DNA from 2 places in the Caballeronia sp. KNU42 genome. Region 2 is predicted to be linked to the other one. Evidence: predicted binding sites of a transcription regulator. Region 2 holds the regulator's gene; the other holds the start of a gene.
The links. Region 2 encodes LexA, which represses DNA repair genes until DNA is damaged. Its sites were predicted from a motif close to ACTGTATNNNNATACAGT; they were not measured.

Region 1 (5,586 bases), 2.0 Mb from region 2:
GCGAACCGAAGCGCGCGCGCAGCGTCGCGCGCGTGGCCGATCTCGCCGATCAGGTCCGCGATACGCATCTGGAAGGCGCAACCGGCATTGCGCATACTCGATGGGCGACGCACGGCGCACCCGTCACCGACAACGCGCATCCGATTTTTTCGCGTAACGAACTGGCGCTGGTGCATAACGGGATCATCGAGAACTACGAGACCTTGCGGACCATGCTGCGCGGGAAGGGCTACGAGTTTGTATCGCAGACGGACACCGAGGTCATCGCGCATTTGATCCACAGCATGTATCGCGGCGATCTGTTCCAGACCATGCGCGATGCCGTGAAGGAATTGCATGGCGCGTACGCCATTGCCGTGATTCACAAGGATCAGCCCCATACGGTGGTCGGCGCGCGGCAGGGGTCGCCGCTGGTGGTGGGTGTGGGCGATGGCGAGAACTTCCTCGCCTCCGATGCGCTCGCGCTCGCCGGCAGCACCGATCGTTTTGCGTTCCTCGATGAAGGCGATGTGGTCGAGATTACGCTGGACGGCGTGAAGATTGTCGATCGCGATGGAATGCCTGCCGAGCGTGAAGTGCGCGTGGTCGCGGCGTATGGCGGCGCGGTTGAACTTGGGCCGTATCGGCATTTCATGCAGAAGGAAATCTTCGAGCAGCCGCGTGCGATCACCGACACGATTCCCCAAACCGATCGTTTCTCCGCCGATTTGTTCGGGTCGGACGCGGCAGAGGTTTTCGCGGATATCGATAGCGTGCTCATTCTTGCTTGCGGCACGAGTTCGTATGCGGGCATGACGGCGAAGTACTGGCTTGAATCGGTTGCGAAGATTCCCACGCAAGTGGAGATTGCGAGTGAGTATAGGTATCGAGAGTCGGTGCCGAATCCACGGGCTTTGGTCGTGGTGATTTCGCAATCGGGTGAAACTGCGGACACGTTGGCTGCTTTGAAACACGCGCAAGGGCTGGGGCATAAACATACGCTCGCGGTTTGCAATGTGGCTTCCAGCGCGATGGTTCGGCTGACGAAGCTCGCGTTCTTGACGCATGCGGGGACTGAGATTGGGGTGGCTTCGACTAAGGCATTTACGACGCAGTTGGTGGGGATGTTTGTGTTGGCCGTTACGCTTGGGACGTTGCGTGGGCATGTGAGTGAAAAGCAGGAAACGGATTATCTGACGCAGTTGCGGCATTTGCCGGCGGCGCTAAATAGCGTGCTGGCGCTGGAGCCGCAGATCATCGCCTGGTCGGAGGAGTTTTCACGCAAGGAGAATGCGCTGTTTCTCGGGCGTGGACTGCATTATCCGATCGCACTTGAAGGCGCGTTGAAGCTTAAGGAGATCTCGTATATTCATGCGGAAGCTTATCCGGCCGGCGAGTTGAAGCATGGGCCTTTGGCGTTGGTGACTGAGGCGATGCCGGTGGTGACGGTTGCGCCTAATGACACGCTGCTGGAGAAGCTTAAGTCGAATATGCAGGAAGTTCGGGCGCGAGGGGGCGAGCTTTATGTTTTCGCGGATTCGGATACTCGGATTGTCAGCGAGGATGGGATTCACGTAATTCGGATGCCTGAGCATTATGGTTTGCTATCGCCGATTCTTCATGTTGTGCCGCTGCAGTTGCTGGCTTATCACACGGCTTGTGCTAGAGGGACGGATGTGGATAAGCCCAGGAATTTGGCGAAGAGTGTGACGGTGGAGTGAGGGGATTTTGGAAGAGCAAAGCCGATGGTTCGTGACAGTAAAGTTGCGAACGGTAAATTCAGATTGAAATGCTTGGTCCGTGACAATAAAGTTGCGAACTGAACAATAAAGTTGCGAACTAAGCGAGGGATCGAAACAATAAAGTTGCGAACCAATATAGAGCATCTGTCAAATCGTGTGGGGCGTCAGCGATCTTTGCCCCCCCTTGAAATAAACGCCGTTTTAACCGTGACGAATCGCAAAAGTATCTCCGGTGCTAGATGGGAGTGATCCTTTGCGGTATCTGGCGAAGTCGGTGGCGGTGGTGTGGGAGCGGTCGCTCCCAGTTGGCGATGTGCCGAGTTGCATTAGTTTCGGGTACGAGACCTCAATTAGGTTTGGTTACGGGTGCTCTCATTAGCGGCTGAGCCTTACCTGACAAGGCGTAACCAGAATTAATGACAAAGGGGCGCTGGAGCACTTTCCAGCGCCCCTTTTTTGCGATTGCCCTCAGATTCTTGCTTTGCGTGTCGTCGCAGCACACCATGCCCGAGATGTTCGCTGGAGATGTGCGTTCCTTGTCCTGTTCTAAAAACCTTGCTGGTATTGGCCGGGAGCACTTTCTCGGAACTCTTCGGCCGGCGCATAGGCCGCGCCTATTTCCTGCTATCACTCAATCATATTTACTCATCCACTGTATAAATATACAGTGCCGGTCTCTATACTGCTAAGGCACCTGACGCGAATGCGTGGTCCATTTTTCTCTCGTTTGTCACATGGAAGCATTCGGACAAACGCGACCACATGACGAAAGTATGGCTATTCCGTAGCAGCCGCAGGAAGCTCGATAAAATCGCAAACTAATTGAGAGGTCGAACAATGAGCGGCGGGCAAAGCAAGATTGAGTGGACGGAGCGCACGTGGAACCCGACTGTGGGTTGCACGAAAATCTCCAAGGGCTGCAAAAACTGCTACGCCGAAGGCATGGCGAAGCGTCTGCACGCCATGGGGACTCCAGGCTATGAAAATGGCTTCAAGCTGACCGTTCTGCCCAACCGCTTGGACGAGCCGCTGAAGCGGAAAAGCCCGACGGTCTACTTCGTCAACTCAATGTCGGACCTGTTCCATCGCTCCGTGTCGGACGCCTACATCACGCAGGTGTTCGATTCGATTCGAGCGTGCCCTCAGCACACCTTTCAGATACTCACGAAGCGCGCAGAGCGCTTGGCGTCCTATTGCAGCCGCCGAGAGATGCCAGCGAATGCTTGGCTTGGTGTGACCGTCGAGGACCGCCGGCACGGCCTACCAAGAATCGACGAGCTGCGCCGCGTGGAAGGCGGCGTTCGCTTCTTGTCCGTCGAGCCGCTACTCGAGGACTTGGGCACCCTAAATCTCGAGAAAATTGATTGGGTAATTGTCGGCGGGGAATCTGGCCCGAAGGCACGCCCGATGCACGAAGCCTGGGTGCAGAACGTCAAGGTTCAGTGCGAGGAGCGAGGCGTGAAGTTCTTCTTCAAGCAATGGGGCACGTGGGGGAGCGACGGCGTGCGCCGCTCCAAGACAGCCAACGGCCGGCTTCTTGAAGGGCGCACCTGGGACGATATGCCCGAACGAGGTCTGCTAACCTGACCGCGCCGGCTCAGGTGAACCGCAGTTGCGGGGAGTATTCGATGATGTCGGTCGGCCGATACAGCTTCGACGGTCGCCGCGCTCGGTCTTCTTTGTTCGACACTGCGATGGTGCCTGCGGCGTGCAGGCTACGGAGCACCTTCTGCAGACGAGCTTCGTCCGCGATTGTGTTCGAGATATTTCCCGTGAACAGTTGCGCGACCGAGACAGGTTGCTGCTGACTGGACAATACGCGACCGAGGTCGTCGGTTAGCGTCTCAATACAGCGTTGCTCACCACTTTTATCGAACAGAAGTGACGACTGGCCGTTGTATTCCTCATCGCGCTTCGGGTCATAGCCAAGGATAAAAAGCCCTGGTTCAAGCTCATGTCCGAACTCGCTTGAGTGGTCCCAATGCAGTGACTTCATGACGTCGTGCGCCTTATAGCGCTGCGACAGATGCACGAGCCAGTAGCTCCAAGGGTTCGCTGCGTTAGGGCGGACAAAGAACAACGTCATGAACGGCGCGCCCGTCTCCTCCTTAATGCCATGCGCGACGTATCTTTGCAGCGATGCCCGGCCATGCTCCGCCTTGATTTGTCCGAGGTGCTCCCATGGGATGTAGCCTTCGAGGTCAACGCCGCGGACGGCCTTCCGATTCGTTTCTCTGTCACTGATGTACGTAAGCAGGGAATCGACGTTGAAGGTCATGATGACCTCGGCACCTGGTAGCTCCGACATCAACCATCGAAGCGCGCTCATCGGTATGGCGTTGTAGCTGTACTGGTCGAGCAGAAAGATGGAGCGAAAGCCACCGCGACGCTGTTTGATTCGCGCGACTATTCCGGGCAATTCGTCTACGAAACTCGCATTCCGGATGGTCGTTCGCTGATAATCCATGTCAGCGATGACCCCTTCCGCGCGCCGCTTATCAATGTGTTCACGCAGATACCTTGCTGACTCTCGCCGTTTCTCGATGAAGAAGAACTCGGCGTCGACCTCGCGTTCCGTAACTTTGCGACCAACATTTATGCTGGCGCGAGCCGCGTGCGTCGCGCGCATCATCAAAGGTGGCGTTCCATCGACCGATATGCCGGCTTCGCTGATGTACTCCCCTCCGCCCGCGAAACCATCGACCAATGACAAAGTCAGCTTTGGAATAATGGCCTGAGACATCACCGTTTCAATGTATTTCTGAACGTAGCTTTCGACAATCGAGTGCTTTACGGCACTGTGCTGGTCGAGAATCGGCGGCGGCTTCCCGACTTGCCAGAGATACTTATCTTTTGACTTTGCCATCAGCTGTGTTATGTGGCCCTTGGTCTGTCGAAAGATTATCAGGTTTTAGTAAATATTTCGAAATCACGGCATACTATTTAATCTCCCCATTGAGCCGCAGAAAACGGGACACAAAGCGTGAACAGCAAACAGGAACACGAGGTTGCTGTCGACCCTGCCGATGGTTTGCCGGTCATGAAGGTTGGCGCCTGGTCGGAAGACAAGCACGTGGCACTTTCGCGCTACATCGACTCCGCCCGTATGGCGCGTGCGAAGTGGCCTTACGCCTCGTTCATCGACCTCTTCTCGGGTCCTGGGCGCGTAATGAACCGTGATTCAAAAACCATCTCGGACGGTGGAGTGTTAGCGGCATGGCGCATATCGGAGAAGGGTGGCGCTCCGTTCAACGAGATTTACATCGGCGATGCGGACGCGGACAGCGTGGAAGCATGCGCGACGCGCCTTCGCTCCGCCGGCGCCAATGTCCGAGCATGCGTAGGTAAAGCATCTGTGACCGTCGACTGGGTGCTCGACGCACTGCCGAAGGGATTGCACTTCGCGTTCCTCGACCCGTTCAACATCGAGCACCTGGACTTCGAGATTATCCGCAAGCTGTCCGCTCGGCCGAATATCGACATCCTGATTCACTTCAGTGTGATGGATGTCCAGCGAAACATCGGTGGCGACTTCAACCTGGCCAGCTCCAGGCTGGATGCGGCAGCGCCTGGCTGGCGCAACAATCTGCGACTCGACGCCGTACCGAAGCGCGACCTGGTCGGTGCTTACTTGAAATATTGGGAAACGCTCGTAACAGACCTGACGAAGATGCAAGTCGCACAAAGCAAGCCGCTATTCGTCAATATGAACAAGGGGCCTCTCTACCGGCTCATCCACCTCGCCCGCCATCCCCTTGCGACGAAGCTTTGGAACGACGCGGCGATACCTAGTTCGCGCCAACAGTCGCTGCCGGGGTTCTAACGCGCGTCGGTTCCGGTGCGGCAGTGCTTCTTGCGGCATTCG
Region 2 (5,586 bases):
AAAGCGCCGGGCTTCTCACCGATATGGCGTGCGGCCGTTTCGAAGACGCCGCCCGCGACATCCTGCGTGAAGGCGTGGAATGGCTGACGGAGCGGGGCGTTCCGGCGCAGGGACACTTTGCGTTCGGCCATCCTATCGATGAAATTGCCGGGCTCGCCCAGAGCTTGCAGGTGGATCTGGTGGTGGTGGGGCATCGGTGCCGCACGGGCTTGGCGCGCTGGTGGATGGGCTCGGGCAACACGCCGCTGATGGATCGGGTGTCCTGCAGCATTTTGGTGGCGGTGTCACCGACGGGCACATCGGCGGAGCAGGAAGACGCCGCGCATGCAGCGAAGCCTGTGAAAGCCGAGGCTAGTGTTTGATGCGTGAGGGCGCGCTGAGAGCAGCAGGCGGCCAAGCCGGTGCCGCTCTCAGCCCGCAACAACTCGGTGCACAGGCCCGTGTTGTTGCGGTAGAGCCGATCCCGATCGCCTAGTCGTTATTCAACTCCACTGCGACCAGTTTCCACGAGAACAACCCGTAGCGCCTGAGAATGGCTGAATAGCGCGCATCGCCGGTTCCATGCTGGTAATTCACCGCGAAAGTATCGAAGCTTCGATACCCCGCCGTGGTTTGGGGCGGCGGTTTCGGTGCGGACGGTGAAGCGACGGCAGGCGCAGGCGGCTGCGCCGGCGCGGTTCCGGGAACTGCCACCACAGCGCCGCTCGACTCGGGCGCAACCGGCGGTTTCTCGCCCGGATCACCCTTTGGCGGTATGCCATTGAGAATTGCCGCCACGCCGTCGGGCGTTGCATACGAATCGACCAGCGGGCCGATCAACGCCGCGCCAATCATGGCGCCGATCATTGCTAACGGATTGCCGCTCTTCTGTATATCGATCCTTCGGGTCAGCAACTGCCCGACCTGATCCTTCAGGCTTCCACGCAGCAGAGGAAAATCGACATACTGATTGACGGTTTGAGCGTCACGCGCGTCGGCGGCGCGTTTCAACCGATCGAGCGCGATATACGGCGACGCATAGATCACACCGAGTACCGCGACGATGACAACTACCAACAACGCAATGACAATGGATCTGCTGGTGCGGGACATACGCTAAGGCGCCTTTTAACTGAGAGGTTGATGCGGCTCGAATGCGAGCGTTGAGGTCAAAGACGACTCAACTCTCAGATGGACCGCTACGGCGTCAGAATTATCCCTGCGTTTATCGCTGTAAATCGTTTTTAAACTCAGGCGAGCAATCCGCTTTCTACACCTGCACGCTCGTCGTCGATGCAGCGGTCGATCATGCGCGACACCGCTTCGATATTACCGACCATGATGACCCGCGACTCTCCGCGATAAACCCGAACCGGCGCACGCTGCTCGGCCTGCGTATGCACCGATGCACTCAGCGATACCCGGGCGAACGCCGGCTGCCGCGAGGGCAGGACGGGCAGTTCGTCGAAGAGGTCCGGGGTGTCAGCCGGCTTTTGCGTCTTGCAGGAGATCAGCGAGCGCAGATGCCGCAAACGGCCGAACTCGCGGAATTGCCGAAACGAAAGGGGCGCGCGTGCTGTCGGCGCGAACGATGCAGATAAGAAAGAAGCAGAAAACAGCCGGGCGAATCGTTCCATGATGTTTCTCCGATAACCGATCACTGATGACAATAGGGCGCGCGCCGGTTCATCGCGGATGCGATGTCCGTCACGCTTTATAGGGCAGGAATTCAAGCGCAGCGCGGCTGGGGCGGAATGACAGAAAACTCCCGAAACACCCGCCGCCGCGCTACCAATCAGAAATCAAAACAGAAATCAAAGCTCGCCGGAACGAATCAACCCGACCGCAATACCTTCCAACGCAAAGTCTTCACTGCCTGACGCTACGAAGATGTTCTCGTAATCAGGATTTTCCGCAATCAGTTCAACGCCATCTGGATGACGTTTCCAGCGTTTGACCGTGACGTCGTCACCGAGTCGCGCCACCACGATCTGCCCGTCCTTCGCCTCGTTTTTTTTTTGCACGGCGAGCAAGTCACCGTCGAAGATGCCTGCGTCGCGCATGGAAAGCCCGCGCACTTTCAACAGATAGTCCGGTTTGCTGGAGAACAACGCCGGGTCGCAGGCGTAATGCTGGGAGATGTGTTCCTGCGCGAGGATCGGGCTACCGGCCGCCACGCGCCCGACCAGCGGCAAGGACAGTTGCATGATGCTGGCGTGTGGCAACGTGAACTGATGAGGCGCGTCTTCAAGGCCGCCATTGGTCAGCAGGCGAATGCCGCGCGATGAACCCGCGGCCAGTTCGATCACCCCTTTACGCGCCAGCGCCCGGAGATGCTCTTCGGCGGAGTTGGCGGAGCTAAAACCAAGTTCGGCCGCGATCTCGGCGCGCGTGGGCGGAAACCCCGTGCGTTCGATCGCGCGCTGGATCAGTTCGAAAACTTCTTGCTGCCGCGCAGTCAGTTTGCTCAATTTGGTCACGTGCGGTTGCCCCTTTTATGGCCGGTCGTCCACTGTATGGATGAACAGATGCCTGTAGTTTTATACAGTATTCGGCGCATTTCAAGCTTTACTTTAAGTTCGACGTCGTCAGAACCACACAGCACCCGAAAACAGGGTGCTCCAACGCCCGTTTGATGGCCGCAACGCCGCTTCCAGCCTTCATTAGCACTTTTTGATCTAAAAGAATGAATAACAATTATTTTTAATAATGAAAGCTCGTCGATAGACTCGGCTGCTCAAACACATAAGACGGGGAACGGGGCAATGCTGAGTCGGAATTCGGGGTGGGGCGCACGTGCACGGAAGCTGTTTGCCACGGCGGTGATCGGGGCAGCGTCGGCGACCGGGATGATTGCGGGAACGGTCTCGATGGCGCATGCCGACACGTCGTTCCTGAACGTGTCGTACGACCCGACGCGTGAGTTGTACCAAGACTTCAATCAGGCTTTCGGCAAGAAATGGAAGGCTGAAACGGGTGAAACCGTCACGTTCAAGCAATCGCATGGCGGCTCCGGCGGTCAGGCGCGCTCGGTTCTCGACGGCTTGCAGGCGGATGTGGTGACGCTGGCGCTCGCCTACGACATCGATGCGCTCGCAGCCAAGGGCCTCGTTGCCCAGGACTGGCAGAAGCGCTTGCCGGACAACGCGTCGCCGTACACATCGACGATCGTGTTCCTCGTGCGGAAAGGTAACCCGAAGCAGATCAAGGACTGGCCGGACCTGCTCAAGCCGGGTGTGTCCATCGTGACGCCTAATCCGAAGACGTCGGGCGGCGCGCGCTGGAACTACCTCGCGGCCTGGGCGTATGCAGAACATCTGCCGGGAGGCAACGAGACGACCGCCAAGGACTTCGTGACCAAGCTCTACAAAAACGCCGGCGTGCTGGATTCCGGCGCTCGGGGAGCCACCACCAGCTTTGTGCAGCGCGGGCAGGGCGACGTGCTGATCGCGTGGGAAAACGAGGCGTTCCTGTCGCTGAAGGAATTTGGCTCGGACAAGTTCGAAATCGTGGTGCCGTCGGTGAGCATTTTGGCTGAGCCGCCAGTGGCGGTTGTCGACAAGGTGGTTGATCGTCATGGCACGCGCAAGCTGGCTGAGGCGTACCTCAAGTATCTGTATAGCGAGGAAGGTCAGGAGATCGCGGCGCGTAACTTCTATCGGCCGCGTTCCACGGCAGTTCCCGCTGCGCTGACGAAGCAGTTTCCGAAGATCAAGCTTTACACCATCGATGACTCCTTTGGTGGCTGGACCAAGGCGCAAAAGACGCATTTCGCCGATGGAGGCGTGTTCGATTCGATCTATCAGCCGCAGTAAGCGTGGCGGCTTGAAGGGCAGCATCGCCGGCGCTCACGCGCTCGCGATGCTGTCGTCGTAAAGAAGCTGAAATAACACTACGGCCGCATAGACGGCCTTGAAACCAACCCGATGCTCGACCCCGAAGCGCCGTCCCCGCGGCGCGCCGGAACTGGATGATTCACGCATGACGACCTTCACTTTCCGCAAGCCCAGCGCACTGCCGGGCTTCGGCCTGACGCTCGGCATCACGGTGGCGTATTTGAGCCTCGTGGTGCTGATTCCGCTTGCCGCGACGTTTGCCAAGACGGCCACGCTCGACTGGGCGACGTTCGTGCGCGCGGTCACCTCGCCGCGCGTGATGGCGTCGTATCGGCTGACGTTTACCGCGGCTCTCGGTGGCGCGCTGATCAATGCCGTGTTCGGCTTCCTGGTCGCGTGGGTGCTCGTGCGCTACACCTTCCCGTTCAAGCGCGTGGTGGACGCCGTCGTCGATCTGCCGTTTGCATTGCCGACTTCTGTTGCCGGCATCGCGCTTGCCGCGGTGTATGCGCCCAATGGCTGGATCGGCCAGTTTCTCGCGCCGCTCGGCATCAAGGTGGCGTTCACGCCGTTGGGCGTGCTCGTGGCGCTGACGTTCATCGGCTTGCCGTTCGTGGTGCGTACCGTGCAGCCCGTGCTGGAAGATTTCGAGCGCGAGCAGGAAGAAGCGGCTGCGTGCCTTGGCGCCACGCGCTGGCTGACATTTCGCCGCGTGGTGCTGCCGTCGCTGTTTCCCGCGATCCTGACCGGTTTTGCGCTCGCGTTCGCGCGTGCGTTGGGCGAATACGGCTCCGTCATTTTCATCGCGGGCAATGTGCCGATGAAGTCCGAAATCACGTCGCTGCTGATCATCACGAAGCTCGAACAATACGACTACGCCGGGGCGACTGCGATCGCCGTGGTGATGCTGTGCGTGTCGTTCCTGATGCTGCTGCTGATCAACACGCTGCAGTGGTTCCTGCAACGGCGCACGAGCCGAAGCGGCGCCGGACCCGCGCCCGCTTCGGCCGGCGCACTGCATATTGATGGGGCGAAAGCATGAGCACCGTCAACCAGAAAACGGTAGATGACACCGCTGCCCGTGTGACCGAGCACAGGCTCGATCCGGTTACAGAACCCCGTGCCGTGCGCTGGGTGTTGACGACAATCGCGCTGATTTTCCTGGCGCTGTTTCTCGTCGTGCCGCTCGTTGCCGTGTTTGCGCAGGCGTTCGCCAAGGGCGTCGACTATTACTTCAATTCGCTGCAAGACCCCGACGCGTGGTCGGCCATCAAGCTCACGCTGATCGTCGCCGCCATCGCCGTGCCGTTGAACGTGGTGTTCGGGTTGACGGCGTCCTGGTCGATCGCGAAGTTCGAATTCCGCGGCAAAGCCTTCCTCACGACGCTCATCGATTTACCGTTTTCGGTTTCGCCGGTCGTCTCGGGCCTGATCTATGTGCTGATGTTCGGCGCGCAAGGCTGGTTCGGTCCCTGGCTTATCGACCACAACGTGCAGATCATCTTCGCGGTGCCCGGCATTGTGCTTGCCACCATCTTCGTCACGTTCCCGTTTGTCGCACGCGAACTGATCCCGCTGATGCAGGCGCAAGGCAACGACGAGGAAGAAGCCGCACACGTGCTCGGCGCGTCAGGCTGGCAGATCTTCCGCCGCGTGACCCTGCCGAACGTGAAGTGGGGTTTGCTGTACGGCGTGATTCTCTGCAACGCACGGGCGATGGGCGAGTTCGGTGCGGTATCGGTGGTATCGGGCCATATTCGCGGACAAACCG

Region 1: the regulator LexA is predicted to act here: its motif matches at 2,373-2,390, upstream of ACSOSP_RS12520 (DUF5131 family protein).

Annotation. Positions count from the first base shown of each region.
Region 1 is NZ_CM132388.1:2,784,387-2,789,972, reverse strand. Features, by position in the region: gene glmS (glutamine--fructose-6-phosphate transaminase (isomerizing)) at 1-1,700, shown strand, start outside; gene ACSOSP_RS12520 (DUF5131 family protein) at 2,559-3,308, shown strand; gene ACSOSP_RS12515 (three-Cys-motif partner protein TcmP) at 3,319-4,587, opposite strand; gene tcmP (three-Cys-motif partner protein TcmP) at 4,705-5,544, shown strand.
Region 2 is NZ_CM132388.1:503,648-509,233, forward strand. Features, by position in the region: gene ACSOSP_RS02180 (universal stress protein) at 1-362, shown strand, start outside; gene ACSOSP_RS02185 (DUF2939 domain-containing protein) at 472-1,092, opposite strand; gene ACSOSP_RS02190 (hypothetical protein) at 1,230-1,616, opposite strand; gene lexA (transcriptional repressor LexA) at 1,794-2,450, opposite strand; gene ACSOSP_RS02200 (sulfate ABC transporter substrate-binding protein) at 2,745-3,794, shown strand; gene ACSOSP_RS02205 (hypothetical protein) at 3,828-3,962, opposite strand; gene cysT (sulfate ABC transporter permease subunit CysT) at 3,961-4,857, shown strand; gene cysW (sulfate ABC transporter permease subunit CysW) at 4,854-5,586, shown strand, end outside.